Regions from separate parts of the Paenarthrobacter aromaticivorans genome, predicted to be linked through region 2. Evidence: riboswitches for the same ligand, from Rfam matches in the RefSeq annotation. Region 2 holds a riboswitch; each other region holds the start of a gene.

Region 1 (7,690 bases), on a different contig from region 2:
GACCGAGTAGTGGGCGCGTGCTGCGCGGCGGCCTGCACCTTTGAGGCCGACGAGCTTTTGGCCGATGGTCGAACCAACGCCGGCAGCCTTGATAGCAGCCAGGGCTTCCTTGCCTATGAAGTCGCTTTCCTTGGCCAGGGAAACCACCGGGCCAAGTCCTGCGGCGTAGGCGTTGACGTAGCGGGAGAGCTCGTTGCCGTAGAGCGGCATTCCGGCTTCGAGTCGCAGGGAGTCGCGTGCTGCAAGGCCCGCGGGGATGAGGCCGTGACCTTCGCCAACCTCGAGGAGCGCTTCCCACAGGCCGGCTGCATCAAGGTTGGGGATGTAGATCTCGAAGCCGTCTTCGCCGGTGTAGCCGGTGCGTGCAAGCAACAGATCCTGCCCGTTAATGGAGACTTCAACGGCCGCGTAGTACTTCAGTTCCGTCACCAGGGCGTGCTGCTCAGCGGGAACCAAGGTCAGCAGAATGGCTTCCGCGTTCGGACCTTGGACTGCAATCAGCGACGTCTCGGCGGAGACGTCGTCAACCACGACGTCGAACCCTGCCGCCCGCTCCAGCAATGCTGCAGCAACTACCTTGGCGTTGCCCGCGTTTGGGACCACGAGGTACTGATCCACGCCTTCTTCGGGAGAAGGGCGACGGTAGGTGATGAGGTCGTCGATGATGCCGCCGTCGGCGTTGCAGATCAGCGAGTACTTTGCCTTGCCCACGGCGATCGCGGACAACTTGCCCGCCAGCGCGAAGTCCAGGAACGCTGCCGCGTCCGGTCCGGTAACCCAGACCTCGCCCATGTGGGAGAGGTCGAACAGGCCGGCGGACTTGCGGACGGCGTGGTGCTCAGCAAGCTCGGACTCGTACTTCAGGGGCATCTGCCAGCCGCCGAAATCCGTGAAGGACGCGCCGGCCTTTTTGTGTTGCTCGTACAGGGCTGTGTAGTTCTCAGTCATGACCAGTCCTTAGTTTTCAAATGCTTCGAGGGGCGGGCAGGAGCACACCAGGTTGCGGTCCCCAGCGGCACCGTCAACGCGGCCGACCGGCGGGAAGTACTTGTCCTGCTTCAGCTGGTGGACAGGGAACGCTGCCTGCTCACGCGAGTACTCGCGGTCCCAGTCAGAACTCACGACGGCGGCAGCCGTGTGCGGCGCGTTGCGCAGCGGCGAGTTCTCAACAGTGAAATCGCCACTGGCGACCTGCTCGATTTCGGCGCGGATGGTGATCATGGCTTCGATGAAGCGGTCGATCTCAGCCAGGTCCTCGGACTCAGTCGGCTCCACCATCAAAGTGCCCGCAACGGGGAACGCCAGCGTGGGAGCGTGGAATCCAAAGTCGATGAGGCGCTTGGCCACGTCCTCAGCTGTGACGCCTGTTCGGGCAGTCAGGTCGCGGAGATCCAGGATGCACTCGTGGGCTACGAGCCCACCTTCGCCCGTGTACAGGACCGGGAAGTGCTCGTCCAAGCGGGAGGCGACGTAGTTGGCCGCGAGCAGCGCAGACTTGGTCGCTTCGGTGAGTCCCTGGCCGCCCATGAGCTTCACGTAGGCCCAGGAAATGGGGAGCACACCGGCGGAACCGTAGCGGGATGCCGAGATGGCCACTCCACCTTCCGATGAGACGTTGTTCGCGTCCCCGGGCATGAAGGGTGCCAGGTGGGCCTTGGCCGCAACCGGACCAACACCCGGTCCGCCACCACCGTGCGGGATGCAGAACGTCTTGTGCAGGTTCAGGTGCGATACGTCGCCACCGAACTTGCCCGGCTGGGCCAGCCCAACGAGCGCGTTGAGGTTTGCACCGTCAACGTACACCTGGCCACCGGCCTCGTGGACGGCGTCGCACACTTCCCGCACGTCGGCGTCGTAAACACCGTGCGTGGACGGGTAGGTGATCATGATGCAGGAGAGCGCCTCGCGGTTGGCTTCGATTTTCGCAGTCAGGTCCGCGTGATCGATCGTTCCGTCAGCGGCGGTGGCCACCACGACAACCTTCATGCCGGCCAACACAGCAGAGGCTGCGTTGGTTCCGTGCGCAGAAGCAGGAATCAGGCACACGTTGCGCTGCTCATCGCCGCGGGACAGGTGGTAGCCACGGATTGCCAGCAGGCCCGCGAGCTCACCCTGGGAGCCGGCGTTCGGCTGGATGGAGACCTGATCGTAGCCGGTGATCTCTGTGAGGTCGGCTTCCAGTCCTTCAATGAGCTCGCGCCAGCCAGCGGTCTGGTGATCCGGAGCGAACGGGTGGATCGAGGCGAACTCGGGCCAGGAAATTGCTTCCATCTCAGCCGTGGCGTTCAGCTTCATGGTGCAGGAACCCAGCGGGATCATGGTGCGATCCAGTGCGAGGTCCCGGTCGGACAGCTTGCGGATATAGCGCAACAGCTGCGTCTCGGAACGGTGCGTGTTGAACACCGGGTGCTGCAGGAAATCCGAGGTCCGGAGAACGGAGGACGGCAGCTCGAACCCGGCTGCGTCCTTCATCGGGCCGGCACCAAAGGCGACGGCTACCGCAGAGAGGACCTCCGGCGTCGTGGTTTCATCGAGCGAAACGCCAACCGTGTCGGCATCGATGCGACGCAGGTTGATACCGCGGGCTTCGGCGGCGGCGATGACTTTGTCAGCCTTGCCGGGTACGCGGACCGTCAGAGTGTCGAAGAAGGATTCGGACACGAGTTCGCGGCCGGCGGTCTTGAGGGCAGTGGCCAGTGTGCGGGCGTGGCCATGGACGGTTTCGGCGATTGCCTTCAGGCCTTCCGGACCGTGGTAAACCGCGTACATCGAGGCCACGATCGCGAGCAGGGCCTGGGCAGTGCAGATGTTGGACGTGGCCTTCTCGCGGCGGATGTGCTGTTCGCGGGTCTGGAGCGCAAGCCGGTAAGCGGGGACGCCGGCATTGTCCTTGGAGACGCCCACGATGCGGCCCGGAAGCGTGCGCTCCATGCCTTCGCGGACTGCCATGTATGCGGCGTGCGGGCCACCGAAGAACAGCGGAACACCAAAGCGCTGGGCAGTTCCGACCGCGATGTCGGCGCCCTGTTCGCCCGGGGGCGTGATGAGGGTGAGAGCCAAAAGATCGGCAGCCACGGTCACCAGGGCACCGCGTTCCTTGGCCTCAGCGATCACGGCGGAGTGGTCAAACACGTGGCCCGAAACACCGGGTTGCTGCAGGACGACGCCGTTGATGTCGCCGTCGGGCAGGCCCAGCGAAAGGTCGGCAATCTCCACTTCGAAGCCCAGCGCTTCGGCGCGGCCCTTCACGATCGCGATGGTCTGCGGGAGGAGGTCGGCGTCCAGGACGGTCTTGCCGTCCTTCGCGGTTTTGGACTTGTTGGCACGGCGCATGAGCAGCACGGCCTCAGCCACTGCAGTAGCTTCATCCAGCAGCGAAGCGTTGGCTACCGGCAGCCCCGTGAGGTCCTGGACCATGGTCTGGAAGTTCAGGAGAGCTTCGAGGCGGCCCTGCGAAATCTCGGGCTGGTACGGCGTGTAGGCGGTGTACCAGGCCGGGGATTCGAGGATGTTGCGGCGGATGACCGGGGGTGTAACGGTGTCGTAGTAGCCCTGGCCGATCAGCTGGACGGCGGTCTTGTTCTTGGACGCGAGCTTGCGCAGCTCGGCGAGGACCTGCACCTCGGTGAGGGCGTCCTGCAACTTCAGGGCAGTGTCCTGGCGGATGGAATCGGGGACCGCAACATCTACCAGGCCGTCTACGGAGTCGTAGCCGATTGCCTTGAGCATGGTGGCAACGTCGGATTGGCGTCGGGCGCCGATATGCCGGTCCGCGAAAGCGGTGGGGGTTGATTGAACAGTCAAGAGGAACTCCATGATTCAGGCGCCCACTGAGCGCCACGATGAATGTGGGTTCCTCCCCACTCTGTATTGGACCTGAGAGATTCCGCAGGAATGGTTGCCTGCTTGCACCGTCGGTGAGCCCGGTTGCCCGGACTGCTTTCCAGAGTTGCCTAACCGCGGCGGTACATGGGCCTGAGAGATTCCTGGGGAGGATTTGCTCCTACGGCGCCTGACTGGATGTACCGGCAGGACTCTCCCGCCGCAGATCAAAAGCGTTGCGTCACCATGGGTGACACGCTTCACACCATAGCTGATCATTTCGAAAAAGCGCAAGCAAGGGGTACCTACCGATGCATCGCCTCGTGGATCTGGAGCGCGAACCACAGCTGCGCCACCGTGGAGGTTTCACCCATGTCCAGCCCCGTCAGCTCGCCGATTTTCCGGATCCTGTAAATGATGGTTTGCCGGTGCGCGAACAAGGCTGCGGCAGTCTTTTGCCAGGAACGCTGCGAGTCCAAATAGGTCGTCAGCGTGACCAGGAGATCGCCTTCCTGGCTCTGCTCGTAATCGAAAATCGGACCCAGCAGACGCCTGACCAGCGCAGTTCCTTCCTCAAAACCGGTCAGCCCGAGCCAGGATGGCCCCTGCGCGTAGCGGGCCAGGTCGAGCTTGTTCGCCCGGGCCGATCCGAGCGCCCAAAGCGACTCCTGCAGCGCGCGCTGAATGCCCGCCACACCCGCCGGAGCGCTGATTCCAATCGCGGCATCTGCCCCGGCGCAATGAATCAGGATGTCGTCCGGCACATCAGCGGGGACCACCACGTGCAGCCTGCTATTCCGCTTCAACGACGCCGACGCAACCCCGTGCCGCCACAGTTCGATGTGCACGTTCGCCAGCTTGTCGCCGTCGTTCGTTGTGGTGGAAGCGTTCGCTGACATGGATGCGAGCAGGAAGTCTTGGGGCGGAACCCCAAAAGCTGACAGCCGGCTCTCCATCTCGGCCGCGCCCAGTCGGCCATCCATAGCCTGCAGCAGGAACTCGCCGGCCAGCCGATGCCGCCCTTCAAGCGACAAAACGATGCGCGAGAGCTGCAGTCCCAGCACGGTTGCGGCGTGCAGGAGTACGACGGCGTCCGGGTGCGGTTCGCTGTGTGGCAGCACCACAAGCAGCGCATTGGCGTGCGTCGGGATGTCCATGGTCAGCACGTGCCGGCCCCGGATCCGGTGCCACTGGAAATTCTTGCCAGCCAAGGACACCTGCCCGGAAAGCGGAGCCCATTCATCCGCGAGGAACTCCGGGAGCCGTTGGCCCTCGGGGTGCCAGGGATGGAGGCAGCGGCGGTCCACCACGAACAGTTCAGCGTCCAGTTCGGTGGCAAGCCGTTGGACCAGGCTTTGCCAATGGTCCTCGGAGGCTCCGGCCGTGCGGAGAAGGTCGTAGACCCTGGCTGTCTGGCGCAGGCGCCGGGACTCTTCGAGCAGGGAGGATTCGGCAACCGAGCGGGCAATCGCGATGAAGGGCAGCGGGTACGGGATGTTGATCAGCGGCAGCGGCAGCCGGTCGCAGGCCGCCAGGAACTCCTGCGTCAGCGGGGGTGCGTGCATCTTTTCGCCGATCGCCAAGGCGCTCGCCCCGCTGTCCATGAGGGCCTCCGCGAGCGCCACTTGCCCCTCGGCGTCCGCGGGAATCGAGAGTCCATTGGTCATCATGAGCTCGCCGCCGGTGACCCATTCCCACAGCCTGGGCAGATCCGAAGTGTGCGCCCAGGTGATCCGGTTGTCGCGCCCTGTGTCGCCGGCAAGGAGGGTGAGCCCCAATTGGGGTTCAGCTACGAGCTCGGCGACCGTGATTGCCATCGGATGGGGTCCTGACTCTATGATTCCGGGGGCCGTTTCGGACCGTTTAGACATTCGTCTAAGCGCCTCGGCCATTTGTAGTCAATGTACCGCTATTCGCCGTGACCCGCGTCACCAAGAATGGAATTACTTACTTCCCGCTCAATGGCGAGCACCCCTCACACCAAGGATCCGGCAATGACAATCCACAAGCCCATCGGCCCTGTCGACGCAACCAAAGTCCCCCGGTATGCAGGCCTCGGCACCTTCGCCCGCCTCCCCCAAATCGACCGGGTTCCGGACTACGACATTGCGATCGTCGGTGTCCCGTTCGACGGCGGAACCTCCTTCCGGCCAGGCGCCCGTTTCGGTCCTGCCGCGGTTCGCGAGGCCTCGCGCCTCCTACGCCCTGGCTACCACCCTGAGCTCGACGTCGAACCCGTTTACGAAGCCCAGGTTGTGGACGCTGGCGACATCGCTTGCACTCCCTATGACATCACCCGCGCAGTCCGTGAGATCGAGGAGCAGGCGTTGCCCCTGATCAGTGAGGACAAGCGGCTGATCTCGATCGGTGGCGACCACACCATTGCTTTGCCCATGCTGCGGGCGCTGAACAAGGTCCATGGCCCGGTGGCTTTGCTGCACTTCGACGCTCACCTGGACACGTGGGACACCTACTTTGACCAGCCCATCACCCACGGAACCATCTTCCGGCGGGCGTTCGAGGAGGGCCTCCTTGTGGAGGACAAGTCGATGCACGTGGGGATCCGCGGCCCGGTCTATGACCGCAACGACTTCCTCAGGGACCACGAGTTCGGGTTCCAGATCATCCGCTGCTCGGACCTGGATGTCATCGGCGTCCCGGCCGCAATCCAGCAGGTGAAGGACAGGCTCGGCGACACCCCGGTCTACGTGTCCATCGACATCGACGTCCTGGACCCCGCGTTCGCACCTGGGACCGGCACCCCGGAGATGGGCGGGCTCCACTCCCGCGAGCTCCTCGCCCTGCTCCGCGGACTAAACGGCATCAATATTGTGGGCGCCGACGTCGTGGAGGTCGCTCCGGCCTACGACCATGCGGACATCACAACCGTCGCCGCCGCTACTCTCGTCTTCGACCTGCTCGGCCTGATGGTGAACCGCAGCAAAGCCACAGACTCTGCTGTCCTTGAACTGGCTTCTACATCCCGGACAATGTCATGAAAACGCCCTTGGCCACCCAGGAAGTACCGCGCCTCGAGGACAAAACCATCCAGCCGATCCCGGCGAACGAGCGCCACGGCAAGGCCCGCGACCTGTTCACCATCTGGTTCGGTTCCAACATCATGATCATGACCATCGTGACCGGCGGGCTCGCCACCACGGTGTTCGGCCTTGGTTTCGTGCCCGCGCTGGTAGGCATCATCATCGGCAACCTGGTGGGCGGCATCTTCATGGCGCTGCACTCGGCCCAAGGTCCCCAGCTTGGCGTAGCACAGATGATCCAGACCCGCGGCCAGTTCGGTTCCTTCGGCGCCCTGTTGATCGTGGTCATCGTGGTGGTCATGTACGTCGGCTTCTTCGCCGCGAACCTCGTGTTCGGTGGGGAAGCAATGGCCGCCGTCAGCCCGGGCATCAGCGTAGATGCCGGCATCATCATCATCGGCGTGGTCAGCGTTATCGCCACGATTTTCGGATACCGGCTTATCCACGCTTATGCCCGGATCCTCAGCGTTGCAGCGGGCCTGGCATTGTTGCTGGCCTTCGGCTGGATACTCGTGGTCCACGGCCTTCCCAGCAGCTTCCTTGAGCAAGGCACCTTCAACTGGGTTGGCTTCATGGGGACCATCTCCGTCTCGGCCCTGTGGCAACTGGCCTACGCACCCTACGTCTCGGATTACTCCCGCTACATGCCGCAGGGCACGGGATCAGCACCGGCGTTCTGGGCTTCCTACTCGGGCTGCGTCCTGGGAACGTTGTTCCCCATGATCCTGGGCGCCTTGGTGGGCACGCTCGCCATGGCCATGAGCGCCGACAACGTTGAAATCGTTGGCAGCCTGGGTGCGTTGCTGCAGCCGTGGACCCTGATCATC
Region 2 (7,690 bases):
CGGTCGATACCGCTACGAAATCCGTGACGGGCTATAAGGCCGCCGTCGTGGACCGGACCACGGAGACTTCAGAAAGCCTGGCTGCCGCGTATCCCCGGGTGGCGACGGTAAAGGCGATCGTGGATAAGGCACTGGCCGAGGCCGCCGTGATAGGGAACCAGCCTGTTGGCGCAGTGACAGCTGATATCACCACCGCCTTCACGCCGGATCCGCTTGGAGGTGCCCCCAAGCGGGACGACCGCGCGAGCGAATCCACCCTCGGAAACCTGGTAGCGGACTCCCTGGTGGACACGCTCAAGGCGCCCGAACTGGGCGGGGCGGAGATTGGCGTCGTAAACCCCGGCGGCCTGCGCAACGAGCTCTACTACGCCCCGGACGGCACCATCACCTACGCCGAGGCGAATGCGGTCCTGCCGTTCGTGAACAACCTGTGGACTACATCCCTCACTGGCGCCCAGTTCAAGACCCTTCTTGAGCAGCAGTGGCAGACCAACGTTGACGGAACTGTTCCCAGCCGCCCCTACCAGCAGCTGGGATTCTCCAAGAACGTCAACTACACCTATGACGCCGGCCGCCCTGCAGGGTACCGCATCACCGGCATCTGGGTGAACGGGACCGTGATGGACCCGGCGAAGCAATACAGAATTGGGACCTTCAGCTTCCTGGCAACGGGAGGCGACAACTTCCGGATCTTCAAGGAAGGCACCAACACGAAGGACACCGGTCTGGTGGACCGCGATGCGTGGATCAAGTACCTGCGTGAGCACAACCCCGTGTCTCCGGACTTCGCGCGCCGGTCAGTTGCCGTGGTTAACACCACCGCCACAGAGGTCAAAGCAGGTGAGCCCATGACACTCGCTATCTCCAAGCTGAATCTCACCTCGATCGGCAGCCCGGCCAACAACACCCTCAATGCGATCTTCGTGGACAGCAAGGGCGCAGCAGTGCCGCTTGGATCGGTTCCAGTAACGGCAGGAGCAGCCACGGTGGACCTCAAGGTTCCCGCTGCGGCAGCTGCAGGTACCGGCACCTTGGTGCTGACCGCCGTCGAGAGTGGAACCGTGGTGAAGGCCAGTGTTCAGGTAGCTGATAGCGGGCCCAACCCGCCGCAGTGCACTCCGCCGGTCAAACCGTCTACGTGGTACGACCTCGTGGGCTGGCTCCGCTACGCGTGGGCGTGGCTGGAGTATCAGAAGTGCCTGAGGGGCTAAACAGCCCCTTTCCTTAGGCTGCCCCAGGGGGCACCGCACGGTGATGAATCGTGAGGTGCCCCCTGGGGTTTGGCAGCTACTTCTTTGCGAGCTCGGGCTCTTCCGCTCGCTTGGCGTCTTTCTCAAGCTCCGCTTGGAACTCCTCGTAGCGAACCAGATGCGCGGGCCGACGACGCAGGATGGACCAGGCCACCCCCAGAATCACGAACCACAGCGGCGTAGCCAGCAGCGCAGCAAAAGTGTCCGGCTGCGTGGTCAGGGTCCAGAGCACGAAGGCAAAGAATGCGAAGACCACCCACACCATCACCACGCCGCCGGGCATTTTGAACGCCGAAGAATCATGCAGGTGTGGCCGCCGCTTGCGGAACGCCAGGTAGCTGGCCAGGATGATGGACCATACGAACACGAAGCAGACAGCTGACACGGTGGTCACCATGTCGAACGCCTTGCCGATGTCCTGCCCTGCGTACATGAGAACGACGCCGGACAGCAGCAGGACGCAAGAAAGGAACAGGGCGTTGCGGGGTACTTTGCGTCCTGAGAGCGCGCCGAACACAGCTGGGGCGTCGCCTTCCTTGGCCAGGCCGTAAACCATGCGGGACGTGGAGTAGATGCCGGAGTTGGCGGAGGACATCGCAGAGCTGAGCACCACAAGGTTGACGATGGTGGCGGCAGCACCCAGTCCGGCCAGGGAGAACATGGCAATGAAGGGGCTATGTCCAGCCGCGAACTGGGTCCACGGGGTGACGGACATCAGGATGATGAGGGCGCCCACATAGAAGAGCAGCACGCGGATCGGGATCGAGTTGATGGCCTTGGGCAGGTTCTTCTCCGGGTCCTTGGCCTCGGCGGCCGTGGTGCCTACCAGTTCAATGCCGACGAAAGCGAAGACGGCGATCTGGAAACCGGCGACGAAGCCCATGAATTCGTTGGGGAAGAAGCCACCGTGGCTCCACAGGTTGGTGAAGCTGGCCGGTCCGGCGTCGGACTGGAAGCCGCTGAAAATCATGAACAGGCCGACGATGATGAGGGCCGCGATAGCGACGATCTTGATGAGGGCGAACCAGAACTCGGTCTCGCCGAATGCTTTCACCGTAGCCAGGTTCAGGAGCAGCAGGATACCGATGGTGATCAATCCGGGTACCCAGAGCGGAAGGGAAGGCCAGAGCTCCTTGGAGTACCCGGCGATCGCGATGACGTCAGCGATGCCGGTAATGACCCAGCAGAACCAGTAGGTCCAGCCGGTGAAGAACCCTGCCCAGGGACCCAGCAGGTCCGCTGCGAAGTCGCTGAAGGATTTGTAGTTCAGGTTGCTCAGGAGCAACTCGCCCATGGCGCGCATGACGAAGAACAGCATGAAGCCGATGATCATGTACACGAAAATGACAGACGGACCAGCGGCAGAAATTGTCTTTCCCGAGCCCATGAACAGGCCCGTGCCAATTGCACCGCCTATCGCGATCAGCTGGATGTGCCGGTTACTGAGCTGCCGTTCGAGGTGTGGTGAGTCTGCTCGATGCGAGTCGGAGGATGGTGGGCGCTGAATCGTCAAGAGGAACTCCATTGTTCAGGCGGCACTGGGTGCCACGATGATTCGGGTTCCTCCCCGCTCTGTCGTGGACCTGAGAGTTTCCGCAGGAATGGGCCTGCTTGCACCTTCGGTGAGCCCGGTTGCCCGGACTGCTTTCCAGAGTTGCCTCGCCGCGGCGGTACATGGGCCTGAGAGATTCCTGGGGAGGGTTTGCTCCTACGGCGCCTGACGGGATGTACCGGCAGGACTCTCCCGCCGCAGATCAAAAGCGCGCACCACTTTGCCGGTGATGCAGCTCACACACTAGCGAAGCGTTGGACTCACCGCAAACGAAGGCAGCTAACTGCCCAGAATGCTACGAGCGATTTCGTCGGCATCCCGCAAGGTTCGCTGGCCACTGGCGTAAGCCTTCCCGGTTGCCGGACGCGCCTCCGCAGCAATCGCTGTTCCCCACTGGGTCGCGGACAATTGCAGGCCCAAAACATACATCCCCTGCGTCACAGAGCCGTTGGACGCCACAGGCCGGTACGGGTGCGGTTCCACATCCAGTCCGGTTGTCTGCACTGGCGTGCCCTCGGCACTCATCATGATTTTGGTTCGCACAAGGCCGTCGGCCATGAGTTGTTCCAGGAGCGGGGAAATATTGATGCCTACTCGGTTGGCTGGCGACATCGCTTCAATCAAAGTGGATGCCTCCACAGGTCCATCGTGAACCCAAGGCGAGACCGCCCGGAAAACCTTGGCGCTTCTATCCACGCTGAACTTGGGATCGGGTCCAACGAAACCAACGACGCCGGCACGCGCCAAAGCTGCCAACTGCTCCGAACGCAGCGCTGGGGCTCCGCTTGCAAGGCCTTCAACAAACGACTCGAACCATCCCCGCAGCTCAGCGACCCACGATTCGTCCGTGATTCCGCCGTCGGCGACGACGGACTTGAGGATCGCCCTGCCTCTGTGGAGGGCTCCGATGGCCATCTTCACGGGGTCGGCTTCCCCGAGGGCAGAGCGCCGCGCGTCGTCGTCAAGGTAGGCCGTTATTGCCAGGTCCAACTCCCGGCGGGACGCGAACGTCCGGCCAGCCAACGGCGCAGCGAGCCCGCGGACATTGAGTCGGCGGGAGGCAACCACGTGCTTGTCCACGAGGGCGGCGACGTCACTTTCCCATTTGGCAGTGGTGTGCGCGTGGGGCTGCAAGGCATCCTCAAGGTCCGCGAGGAACTGCGCTGCATCGCGAATGGCGGCGGGCTGCGACCTTGCCAGGGTGGAGTAGTAAGCCCACAAGGCGTCACGATGCAGGAGCGGCCAAAGGTCATGGTCGAATCCTGGCTGGATGCCGGCTGCCCTGAAGCGGTCCACTGCTGCCTCGGTCAGGTAACTCATGGTGATGCTGCTGGGGTAATACCCTGCCAAACCAGCCTTGGCCCGGTACGGGGTTCCGCGCCGGGATGCTGCGATGATCTTGGGTTCCCTGCCTGAGGGCCGGTACTCGAGAACTCCGGCTCCCGGTACGCCGGCTTCGACGAACTTGCCTCCGCGGCCCTCGGTCAGCTGGCCCATGACATCGAAGAAATTCAGTCCCATCCCACGCATCAGGACGGGCTCGTTGTCCGGCACCCGCTGCCAGTCGACGTCGGCCGGCGGTGCAGGCGGGAAATAGAGGAGGCCGTGCTCGTCGGCGGCCCGTTGGAACGCACGCTGCTCCGGATTCAAACGGGACTCGACGTGCCCCAGCGCGAGGACCACCGAGCCGACGGTGAGCGTAGTGCCGTCGGCCAGTTCGACGTCGAACGCTTGCCCGCCTGTGGTGCCTGAACTTGCCGGGACCGGGCGCGCCGCTACGGCGGTCGTTTCATGGAAGGCGACCTCCACGCCGTCGGGCATTCGCTGAAGCAGCTCCGCCAAAGTCTGCCGCAGGTACCTTCCATATATGGCCCGGCTCGGAAAATCGTGGGACTCGAGCGTGGCCAACTCCGCCTTTTCGGCGTCATTCAGGCCCTGTCCATCACGACGTCGGGCGGCGCGCCACTGGTCGAAGGAACCGCCCGCGAGGGGCTGCGCAAGCTTGGGATCTTCAGGGATGAGCGTCGGATAGAACGCCTGTGTGTTCATCAGGTACAGCCTGGACTGCTCCGGCTGCCACACATGGCCGGATGCCGGTGGGAAAGGATCTACAACATGGATGTGCAGTGCGCTCCACCCTGGATCGGCCCGGTTCGCACGGCTGGTGGCCCCTGCAGCCCAATTCGCGAGCAGCCGCTCAAGGACACTCGTGCCCCGGGGGCCGGCCCCAATCAGGGCAACACGATTGATTTGCGATTTAGCCACGCTCAAGCCTAACTTCCTGTGACTTGCTTCCAGTTGAAAAGTGTTGCTTGGATGGGGCGATGACCACCACAGAAGCTGATCAGACGCCCCTTCCTGACAATGACACGGATCTGGAGACCACGTCCGGGCCTCGCCACGCTGCGACCATAGCGCCCGAACCCACGGATGAGAACGTGTGGTTGGAGGACATTCACGGCGAAGAACAGCTGGCCTGGGTCGGTGAACAAAACGCGCGAACCGAGGATTTGCTGGAGGACGCAGAGTACGCAGCGGTTGAAGCCGGCATTCTGGAGGTCCTGGATTCCACGGACCGGATTGCCATGGTGAACAAGCGCGGTGATTACTACTACAACTTCTGGAAGGACCAGGAGCACCCCAAGGGCCTTTGGCGGCGGACCACGTGGGAGAGCTACGTTTCCGAGGCACCCGAATGGGACGTACTGCTGGACATCGATGCCCTCGCCGCCGCAGAAGGCGTCGAGTGGGTGTTCCATGGAGCTGGGTTTCTCCGTCCTTTGGACGGGGACATGTACCGCTTCGCGATGGTTTCTCTGTCCCCCGACGGCGGCGATGCCAACCGTCACCGCGAGTTCGACGTCGAATCCCGCACCTTTGTTGACCCTGCCGCTGGCGGATTCGATCTGCCCACGGCAAAAGGCAACGTGAGTTGGCTGGATGCGGACACCTTGCTGGTCTCCAGTACGGCAGAGGGGTTGCCTGCAACCAGTTCCTCGTACGCCCGGACCGGTGTGAAGCTGCGTCGCGGCCAATCCCTCGCCCAGGCAGAGCAGATCTTCGAGATCCCCGAAGACCACATGCTGGCCATCGTCGCCCACGACTCAACGCCGGGCTTCGAACGGACCTTCGCCGTGGATTACATCGACTTCTACAACCGCAGGACGTGGCTGCTCCGCGACGACTCATGGGTTGCGATCGACGTGCCTACGGACGTGAACATCAGCGCCCACCGGGAATGGCTGATGTTCCGCCCGCAGAAGGACTGGGACGTTTCCGGCGTTACCTACGCGGCCGGTTCCTTGCTGGCCGCTGACCTCGAGGGCTACTTGGCTGGATCACGGCAATTTGTGGTGCTGTTTACCCCCGATGATCACACGTCGCTGCAGTCATGGAGTTGGACCAAGGACTACCTGCTGCTCAACCTCCTGCGCGACGTCTCTTCCGAAATCAGGGTGCTGGACCCTTCCCGCGTCGATTCCGACAGCGGCTGGGTTGTCACCGCCCTGGACGCGTGCCCGCCGCTTCACGACGTCAACGCCTATGCGGTGGACGACGAAGACGAATCCGGGGCCGGAAATGACTACTGGTTGGTCGCCACCGGGTTCACTACGCCAACTACCCTCACCCGCGGCACCCTCACGGCTGGCGAGGTTCCTTCATCCGGCGGATCGACTGCCGGAGTGACGAGCCAGCATGCGGTGGTGAAGCGTTCGCCGTCGTTCTTCAATGATGGTGACTATGAGGTCCAGCAGCATTTCGCTGTCTCGGCGGACGGGACCAAAGTCCCCTACTTCCAGGTGGCATCCAAGGACCTGGTCCTGGATGGACAAAATCCCACGCAGCTTTCCGGCTATGGCGGATTCGAAGTTTCCCGCACCCCCGCCTACAGCGGCACCATTGGCAGGGCTTGGCTGGAGCGTCGCACTTCCGCTGCTGCCCTGGCCGACGGTCCCGGCTCGCACACCCGCGGCGGTGTGTACGTTGTGGCGAACATCCGCGGCGGCGGCGAATACGGCCCCTCGTGGCACCGCGCAGCCCTGCAGGAAAAGCGGCACCGTGCCTACGAAGACTTCGCCGCCGTGGCACAGGACCTGATCTCCCGCGGCGTGACCAGCCGCCGTCGACTCGGTTGCGTGGGCGGCTCAAATGGCGGGCTCCTGGTTGGCAACATGCTGACCCAGTACCCCGAACTGTTTGGCGCGGTGTCCTGCGGCGTGCCATTGCTGGACATGCGCCGCTACACCAAACTCTCTGCCGGATATTCCTGGATCGCGGAGTATGGAGACCCCGACGTGCCTGAGCAGTGGGAATTTATCCGTACCTTCTCCCCCTATCACCTGCTTCATGACGGCGTCGAGTACCCCGAAACCTTCATTTGGACCGCGACCTCGGATGATCGGGTAGGCCCCGTCCAAGCCCGAAAGATGGCAGCTCGGATGCAGGCAATGGGTATCCCGAATGTCTGGTTCCACGAAGCACTGGAAGGCGGGCACGCGGGCGCTTCGGACAATAGGCAGGCAGCCGCACTCCAAGCGCGAAGCAACCACTTCCTATGGCGTGTGTTGGCCGGGAGCAACTGAGGTTCCATTTCGATGGCCCGCTGCACGCAAGGCCGTGCGAACGGCTTGGCTGGCAGCGAGTCATCGAAATGGGCAGCGGATCGCAGGCGGTTTTGCACTGAACGGCACGTTCTGCGTATCCTTGGTGGGCTAGCAATAGCAAACGGAGACGTGCCAGAGCGGCCGAATGGGCTTCACTGCTAATGAAGTGTGGGGCACAACTCCACCGGGGGTTCAAATCCCCCCGTCTCCGCGGATGGGTCCCGGTTTTCGAACCGGGACCTTTTGCGTTTAATCCCAAGCCTCCGTAAGTTACCGGCGCTTCG
Region 3 (7,690 bases), on a different contig from region 2:
CCTCTTGGAAGGAAAGCTCCGGGTTCGAATGGAGGTCACGGTAGAGGGCTTCAAGGTCAATGCTCATGGGGAATTTTCCTTAACAGGTCGACGCCGCAGGGTCTGGCCAGTGTATCCACGTGATCAGACAACGACGCCGACCCACACCTGTGCGCTTCAGGCAAACTTGGTTGCATGGAATCTTCACAAGAGATCACGACCCAAGGCTCAACAGTTGAGGATTGGACCAAGGCTCTCGCAGAGTCCAGCGGATCACCTGGTGGAGGCGCAGGAACCGGCGTAATGCTGGCCATTGCCGCATCCTTGGCGTCCATGGTTGCTGGCTATACGGAGGCGCCCGGGCAGCAGTTGGCCGATCTGCACGCCCGGGCCCGCTCCCTCCGCGAAACCGCCCTGAAGCTGGCTGACGACGACGCAACGGCATCAAAGGCTTTCGGTGCGGCCTTCAGGCTTGATCCTGGCCCGGAGCGGGAGGAAGCAATCCACCGTGCATCCGTCGGTGCTGCCAAGGCGTCCGCTGTGCTCGGGGACCATGCCATAGAAGCCATTGAGGACCTGGGGTGGCTGGCCGCCAACGGGAATCCAGCGCTCATTGCCGACGTAGTGGTCGGGTTTGGAGCCCTCAGGGCGGCCATCGCCGGAGCCCGAACCAACGTGAGCTTTGATCTCGGATCGCTCAGGTCCGCAGGGGCGACCCTTGATGAAATCAAGGAAAAGCACCCTGAATTGTGGGCTACGGTTGGCCGGCTCAGCGATGCCCTGGACCGGATTGACCAGCTGGTGGCCGCCGTAGATGGCAAGGCTGCACCTACTGACGCGCATTGATTTCCGAAGACGCGGCACACCTTTTAGTGCGCCTTGGGAACCCGGCGGAGCACGACGGCGGCGAGCACTGCCGCGCAAGCCATCAGTACCAGCCCAATCGCCGCAGTGATGTGGACGCCGGATTCGAAGGCTACCCGGGCGGCGGTTGTCAGGGCATCCGACAGCGGAGCGGGTAGGGCCGCAGCGGCGTCCACTGCGCCGGCCAGCGTTTCTCCCGATTTCCCGGCCGCCTGCGCGGACAAGCCCTCCGGGATGACGAGGTTGTGCTGGTAGGACGCGGTGAGGATAGAGCCCAGCACGGCCGTTCCCAGGAGCGAACCCAGCTCGTAGCCAGTCTCGGAAATTGCGGACGCCGCTCCGGATTTGTCGGCCGGCACCGAGCCAAGGATGAGGTCGTTGGAGATGGTCTCCGCTGCACCCACGCCGACGGCCAGAATCGTCAAAGCTGACAAGAGGAACACAGGTCCGCTGCTGTGATCACCCGCAGCTACCACCAAGTAGCCCGCAGCGCTGAGGGTAAGTCCGCCGGCCACCACGAATCCTGGCCGGATGCGCTTTACCAGCGGGACCACCACCAGGCCGGCGACGACCGTTGCCAGGAGCGCCGGAATCATTGCGATGCCCGCTTCCATGGGGGACTGGCCTTCTACCAGCTGTAGGTGCTGGGCAAAGAAGTAGATGAAGCCCGTCATGGAAAACAAGGACAGGACGTTGGCAACGATCGCAGTGCTGAACACCTTGTTGCTGAACAGGCGGACATCCAGCATCGGGTTCTCGAGTTGCCGCTGGCGACGGACAAACAGAATGCCCATCACCAGGCCGAAGACCATGAAGGCCGCTGCCGACGCCCCGAATCCGTGGATGGCGAATTCCTTGATCCCGTACACGAAGGGAGCCATCGCGATCACGGACAACGCGATGCTGGGCACGTCTACACGGCCAGGGTTTGCGTCCTTGGATTCGGGAATGAGGACCCTGCCGAAGGCGAGGAGGGGAAGGAGGAGGAAGGTCGCCACCAGGAAGACGGCACCCCACCAGAAGTGTTCCACCAGCCAACCACCAAAGATCGGACCAAGGGCGGCACCACCGGAGAAAGCGGCGGCCCAGACGGCGATCGCGAGCCGCCGGCGGTTCGGATCAGCAAAGATGTTCCGGATTAAGGACAGGGTTGAAGGCATCAGCATGGCGCCGAACACGCCAAGTGCAGCGCGGCCGGCAATCAGCCATTCCGCGGAGGGCGCGAACGCCGTAGCAGCCGAAACCGCAGCGAAGCCTGTGCTGCCGATCAGGAGCAGCCGCAGTCGTCCGATCCTGTCCCCAAGGTTGCCCATGGAAACCAGCAGCGCCGCCAACACGAGGGGGTACGCGTCAATGATCCACAGGAGCTGCACGCCACCCACATCCAAGGAGCGGGCAATTTCAGGCAGGGCGAACGTGAGGGCGGTGTTGTCGACGGCAACCAGCAGCACCGGAAACATCAGGAGTGCCAGTGCCGTCCAGTCGCGCCACGGTGCTGCCTTGCCCGTGACGGGGTAAGCGGAGCGGGGTGCTTGGGTTGAGGACGGAGTGAACATGTCATTTACTGTACCGTCCAGACGGTATAGTTTCAAATAGAATCACCGTAAGCCTTTAGGGAATGATGGACACATGCCACGAAAACCAGTTGCCAGGGATTCAGTCTTGGATGCCTTCGAAGCCCTACTTATTGAGGTGGGGGAGCGTGCTGCCACACTCGACGCCGTTGCCAAGCGAGCAGGGGTGTCCAAGGGTGGGCTGCTCTATCACTTTCCCAATAAGGAATCGCTGATCGGCGCCCTGCTGGAGCGCTTGGATCGTTTGGCCCAGGAAGACATCGAAAAAATGAAGACTGCGCCCGATGGCAGCGCTGCCTACTTCATTCGGACCTCCCTGTGGGCCGGGACCCCAATGGACCGGGCGTTCGTGGCGGCCACACGTCTGGCAGAAGTCGCCCATGAGGAGACGCGTCGCAGGTTTGCCGGCATTCAACAACAGTGGCAGGACGTTCTGGCCGAGGATGTGGGTCCGGAGGTTGCCAAGGCGGTCAGCTATATGGGTGACGGCCTGTATTTCAATGCCATGTTCGAAGGCGGACAGGAGGGCGGTAACGCCGGGCGGGAGGCCGACGTCGAGATCCTGTTGGGAGTCTTGGACCGGCTCCGCAAGTAGCGGGCCACCCATTTGCGGCGACGCCTTCGACGTAGGACAATTGAGCCTTGTGGTGCGTCTTTACAGGGGCACGCAAACAAGTGAATATGCCTTTGATCTGCGGCGGGAGAGTCCTGCAAGCAAGTGATGCGGGCGCCGTAGGAGCAAACCCTCCCCAGGAATCTCTCAGGCCCACGCACCGCCGCGGCGAGGCAACTCTGGAAAGTAGCAGGCCTTTTGCCGCGCCCGTTGGCGCGGATGAAATGCTGTGCTCACCGAAGGTGCAAGCGATCGTTGTATAAGCAACACGCGGAAACTCTCAGGTCCAATACAGAGCGGGGAGGAACCCGAGCCGCTGTGGCGTACCCAAACGCCGCCCAAGTAATGGAGTTCCTTCGTGACGGTTAGTTCAGCCTCCACCACCTTCGTCGATCGGCATATTGGCGCCCGCCGCCAGGCCGACATTGACACCATGCTCAAGACGGTCGGCTACGACACCGTTGATTCGCTGGTTGATACGGCCGTTCCCAAAGACATCCGCCAGGACGTTGCCCTTACCCTTGAAAACGCGCTCAGCGAAGTTGAGGTGCTGGCCGAGCTGCGCAAGCTTGCGTCCAAGAACAAGACTGCCGTCCAGATGATCGGCCAGGGCTATTACGACACCGTCACGCCGCCGGTTATCCGCAGGAACATCCTCGAATCCCCGGCCTGGTACACGGCGTACACGCCTTACCAGCCGGAAATCTCGCAGGGCCGTCTGGAAGCTCTGCTGAACTTCCAGACCATGGTCCAGGACCTCGTGGGCCTGCCGATTGCCAACGCCTCCCTGCTGGACGAAGCTACGGCCGTGGCCGAGGCCGTCCTCATGATGCGCCGGGCCAACAAGAACAAGGAAGCCCACGACGGGAAGACCGTCCTGGACGCCGACTGCCTCCCCCAGACCATCGCCATCGTGAAGGGCCGCGCTGAGGCGCTCGGCTTCGAGGTTGAGGTCGCTGACCTTTCGCTGGGCCTCCCTGAGGGCGTCATCAACGGCATCGTCCTGCAGCAGCCCGGTGTTTCGGGCCGCGTGTTCGATCACTCTGGCGTCATCGCAGCGGCCAAGGAACGCGGCGCACTGGTCACGGTCGCAGCAGACCTGCTCTCCCTGACGCTCATCACCCCTCCGGGCGAGCAAGGTGCTGACATCGCCGTCGGTTCTGCCCAGCGCCTCGGCGTTCCGCTGTTCTTCGGTGGCCCGCACGCCGCGTACATGGCCGTCCAGAAGGGTCTCGAGCGTTCCATGCCGGGCCGTCTGGTGGGCGTTTCCAAGGACGACGCCGGTGTCCCTGCCTACCGCTTGGCGCTGCAGACCCGCGAGCAGCACATCCGCCGCGAGAAGGCCACGTCCAACATTTGTACCGCGCAGGCGTTGCTGGCCATCGTCGCATCCATGTACGCCGTCTACCACGGCCCCGAAGGCCTGAAGGCAATCGCAGAAACGGCCCACGGTCACGCCCGCACCCTTGCGGCGTCACTGAAGGCTGCCGGCGTCGAGGTCCTCCACACATCCTTCTTTGACACCATTACGGTCCGCGTTCCTGGCAAGGCTGCCGAAATCGTAGCTGCTGCCGAGGCCAAGGGCATCAACCTGCGCGGCATTGACGCTGATCTCGTGGGCATTTCTGTTGACGAGACCACCACACCGGAGATTGTTCGCGGCGTCCTGGATGTCTTCGGCGCTTCGGTCACCGAAGCCGTGGAGGGCTTCGCACTGGAGGCCTCCGTTGAGCGTTCGAGCGACTTCATGCAGCACCCGGTATTCAACACGCACCGCTCCGAAACCCAGCTCCTGCGCTACATCCGCAAACTCTCGGACCGTGACTTGGCCTTGGACCGCACCATGATTCCGCTGGGTTCCTGCACCATGAAGCTGAACGCCACGGCCGAGATGGAAGCCATCTCTTGGCCGGAGTTCGCCTCCATCCACCCCTTCGCTCCGGATTCCCAGACCGAGGGCTGGCGTGAACTGATCAAGGATCTTGAGTCCCAGCTGACCGAAATCACTGGTTACGACCAAGTCTCCATCCAGCCGAACGCCGGCTCCCAGGGTGAGCTCGCCGGACTCCTCGCGATCCGCGGCTACCACCTCTCCAATGGCGATGACCAGCGCAACGTCTGCCTGATTCCTGCTTCTGCGCACGGCACCAACGCAGCCTCGGCTGTGTTGGCCGGCATGAAGGTTGTCGTGGTGGCTACGGCCGCTGATGGCACCATCGATCACGCCGATCTGGCGGCCAAAATCGAGGCCAACCGGGACGCCCTCTCGGCCATCATGATCACCTACCCGTCCACGCACGGTGTTTACGACGCCGATGTCCGGGAAGTCTGCGACGCTATCCACGAAGCCGGCGGACAGGTCTACATTGACGGTGCAAACCTCAATGCGCTCGTTGGGCTCGCACAGCCGGGCAAGTTCGGCGGGGATGTCTCCCACCTGAACCTGCACAAGACGTTCTGCATCCCGCACGGTGGTGGCGGACCCGGTGTTGGTCCTGTTGCTGCGAAGGCGCACCTGGCGCCCTTCATGCCTGGTGACGCTGCTTCCTGGACCGAAGGCAAGGACGTCCCGATTTCGGCCTCCCGTTTCGGTTCGGCTGGCGTACTCCCGATTTCCTGGGCTTACGTGAAGCTCATGGGCGGCCAGGGGCTCACCGAAGCCACCAAGTCAGCGCTGCTGGCTGCGAACTACATTGCTTCCCGGCTCAACGAGCACTTCCCCGTGCTCTACACCGGCGAGGGCGGACTCGTGGCTCACGAATGCATCCTGGACCTCCGTGAACTGACGGCCAAGACCGGCGTCACGGCCGAGGACGTTGCCAAGCGACTCATCGACTTCGGCTTCCACGCTCCCACGCTGGCGTTCCCCGTTGCCGGAACCCTCATGGTGGAACCGACGGAGTCCGAGGACCTCGTGGAGATCGACCGCTTCATCGAGGCCATGATCACCATCCGTGCCGAAATCGAGCAGGTCGCCACTGGCGATTTCACTGTTGAGAACTCGCCGCTGCGCAAGGCACCCCACACGGCTGCCGCCGTCGTAACTTCTGACTGGGACCGCGCATACCCGCGTGAGCAGGCAGCGTTCCCCGTCCACCACCTCAAGCAGGACAAGTACTTCCCGCCGGTCGGACGTATCGATGGAGCTGCAGGGGACCGCAATCTGGTCTGCTCCTGCCCACCGATCGAAGACTTCGAGAACTAGAAGGTACGCAGTATGACTGAGAACTACACAGCCCTTTACGAAGAGCACAAGAAACTCGGCGCGTCCTTCACCGACTTTGGTGGCTGGCAGATGCCGCTCAAGTACTCCTCCGAGTTGGCCGAGCACCACGCCGTCCGCAAGTCCGCCGGCTTGTTCGACCTCTCCCACATGGGCGAAGTCTGGGTTACCGGGCCGGACGCGGCAGCGTTCCTGGACTATGCGCTCGTCGGCAAGATTTCCGCTATGGCCGAGGGCAAGGCAAAATACTCGCTGATCTGTCAGGAAGACGGCGGCATCATCGACGACCTGATTGTTTACCGTCGTGGTGCGGAGAAGTTCCTCGTTGTGCCCAACGCAGGTAACGCTGTGGTTGTCGCCGCAGCCTTGCTGGAACATGCGGCCGGTTTTGACGTGGTTGTTGAGGACGCTTCCGCGGAGACCTCGCTGATTGCAGTTCAGGGGCCGCTTGCCGAAGCGATCCTTCTGCGCCTCGTCCCTGCGGAGCAGCACGGCCTGGTCACCGACCTCAAGTACTACGCGGCGGTTGAAGTTCCGTTCACGTTCGACGGCGGCACCCAGGAACTGCTTCTGGCACGCACCGGATACACCGGCGAAGACGGCTTCGAAATCTTCGTCGCCAACGAGTCCGCTGCGGCACTGTGGCAGGCCATCGCCGGGGTAGCTGAAGAGGGCGAGTTGGTTCCGGCAGGACTGGCTTCCCGTGACTCCCTGCGCCTGGAAGCCGGAATGCCCCTCTATGGCAACGAGCTGTCCCGCGAAGGAAACCCGTTCGCGGCAGGGCTCGGTCCCGTGGTCGCGCTGTCCAAGGAAGGCGACTTCGTTGGCAAGGAGGCACTCGCTGCCCTCAAAGCTGACGGCGCCGGCTCTACCAGCGGACGCAAGCTCGTGGGGCTCAAGGGCCTGGGCCGCCGCGCTGGACGCTCTCACTACCCGGTCCTCAAAGATGGGGCAGTGGTAGGCGAAGTCACCTCCGGCCAGCCCAGCCCCACGCTGGGTTACCCGGTAGCGTTGGCGTACGTCGACGTCGAATTCTCCGAGATTGGTACGCCACTGGACATCGATTTGCGCGGCAAGAGTGAGCCGTTCGAAGTTGTCGCATTGCCGTTCTACAAGCGAGTTCGCTAGTTAGTCGCCTTTTGCCCGGCGAGTCCCGCCTCCTCTGCATGCTCGGTCGCAGATGCACCCGCTGAGCGGATGCGATGCTCCCTTAGACGCATGCTGCCGGAGGCTGGCCCCGCGAGGGCCGCGTGGTGGGGCAGCGGATTCCGGAAGCGTGCGTCAAAGCGACGAAGGAGCAGCACGCGGAGGAATTCGGTGCCCCACCACCCAACCCAGCCACAGCTTTTGACCAACCATAGTTAGGAAACAGAATGCCCAAAGTAGCGCCTGAACTTCAGTACTCCGACGAGCACGAGTGGGTTTCCCGCGGGGAGG

Evidence for each region. A riboswitch is a leader RNA that binds a small molecule or an ion and turns the genes downstream of it on or off. The one in region 2 is predicted to bind glycine.
Region 1: linked by a shared signal. The riboswitch ahead of gcvP (aminomethyl-transferring glycine dehydrogenase) and the one ahead of cycA (D-serine/D-alanine/glycine transporter) in region 2 are both predicted to bind glycine.
Region 3: linked by a shared signal. The riboswitch ahead of gcvP (aminomethyl-transferring glycine dehydrogenase) and the one ahead of cycA (D-serine/D-alanine/glycine transporter) in region 2 are both predicted to bind glycine.

What each region holds. Positions count from the first base shown of each region.
Region 1 is NZ_JAHOPC010000022.1:45,175-52,864, reverse strand. It holds gene gcvT (glycine cleavage system aminomethyltransferase GcvT) at 1-948, opposite strand, end outside; gene gcvP (aminomethyl-transferring glycine dehydrogenase) at 958-3,804, opposite strand; glycine riboswitch at 3,954-4,052, opposite strand; gene KSW38_RS22370 (PucR family transcriptional regulator) at 4,128-5,639, opposite strand; gene speB (agmatinase) at 5,817-6,821, shown strand; gene KSW38_RS22360 (purine-cytosine permease family protein) at 6,818-7,690, shown strand, end outside.
Region 2 is NZ_JAHOPC010000001.1:67,399-75,088, forward strand. It holds gene KSW38_RS00320 (ExeM/NucH family extracellular endonuclease) at 1-1,211, shown strand, start outside; gene cycA (D-serine/D-alanine/glycine transporter) at 1,288-2,775, opposite strand; glycine riboswitch at 2,909-3,007, opposite strand; gene KSW38_RS00330 (FAD/NAD(P)-binding protein) at 3,082-5,067, opposite strand; gene KSW38_RS00335 (prolyl oligopeptidase family serine peptidase) at 5,127-7,385, shown strand; tRNA gene KSW38_RS00340 (tRNA-Ser) at 7,530-7,617, shown strand; gene KSW38_RS00345 (MFS transporter) at 7,677-7,690, opposite strand, start outside.
Region 3 is NZ_JAHOPC010000019.1:62,791-70,480, forward strand. It holds gene KSW38_RS21480 (amidohydrolase) at 1-67, opposite strand, end outside; gene KSW38_RS21485 (cyclodeaminase/cyclohydrolase family protein) at 175-825, shown strand; gene KSW38_RS21490 (MFS transporter) at 849-2,399, opposite strand; gene KSW38_RS21495 (TetR/AcrR family transcriptional regulator) at 2,473-3,012, shown strand; glycine riboswitch at 3,106-3,203, shown strand; gene gcvP (aminomethyl-transferring glycine dehydrogenase) at 3,389-6,235, shown strand; gene gcvT (glycine cleavage system aminomethyltransferase GcvT) at 6,248-7,381, shown strand; gene gcvH (glycine cleavage system protein GcvH) at 7,627-7,690, shown strand, end outside.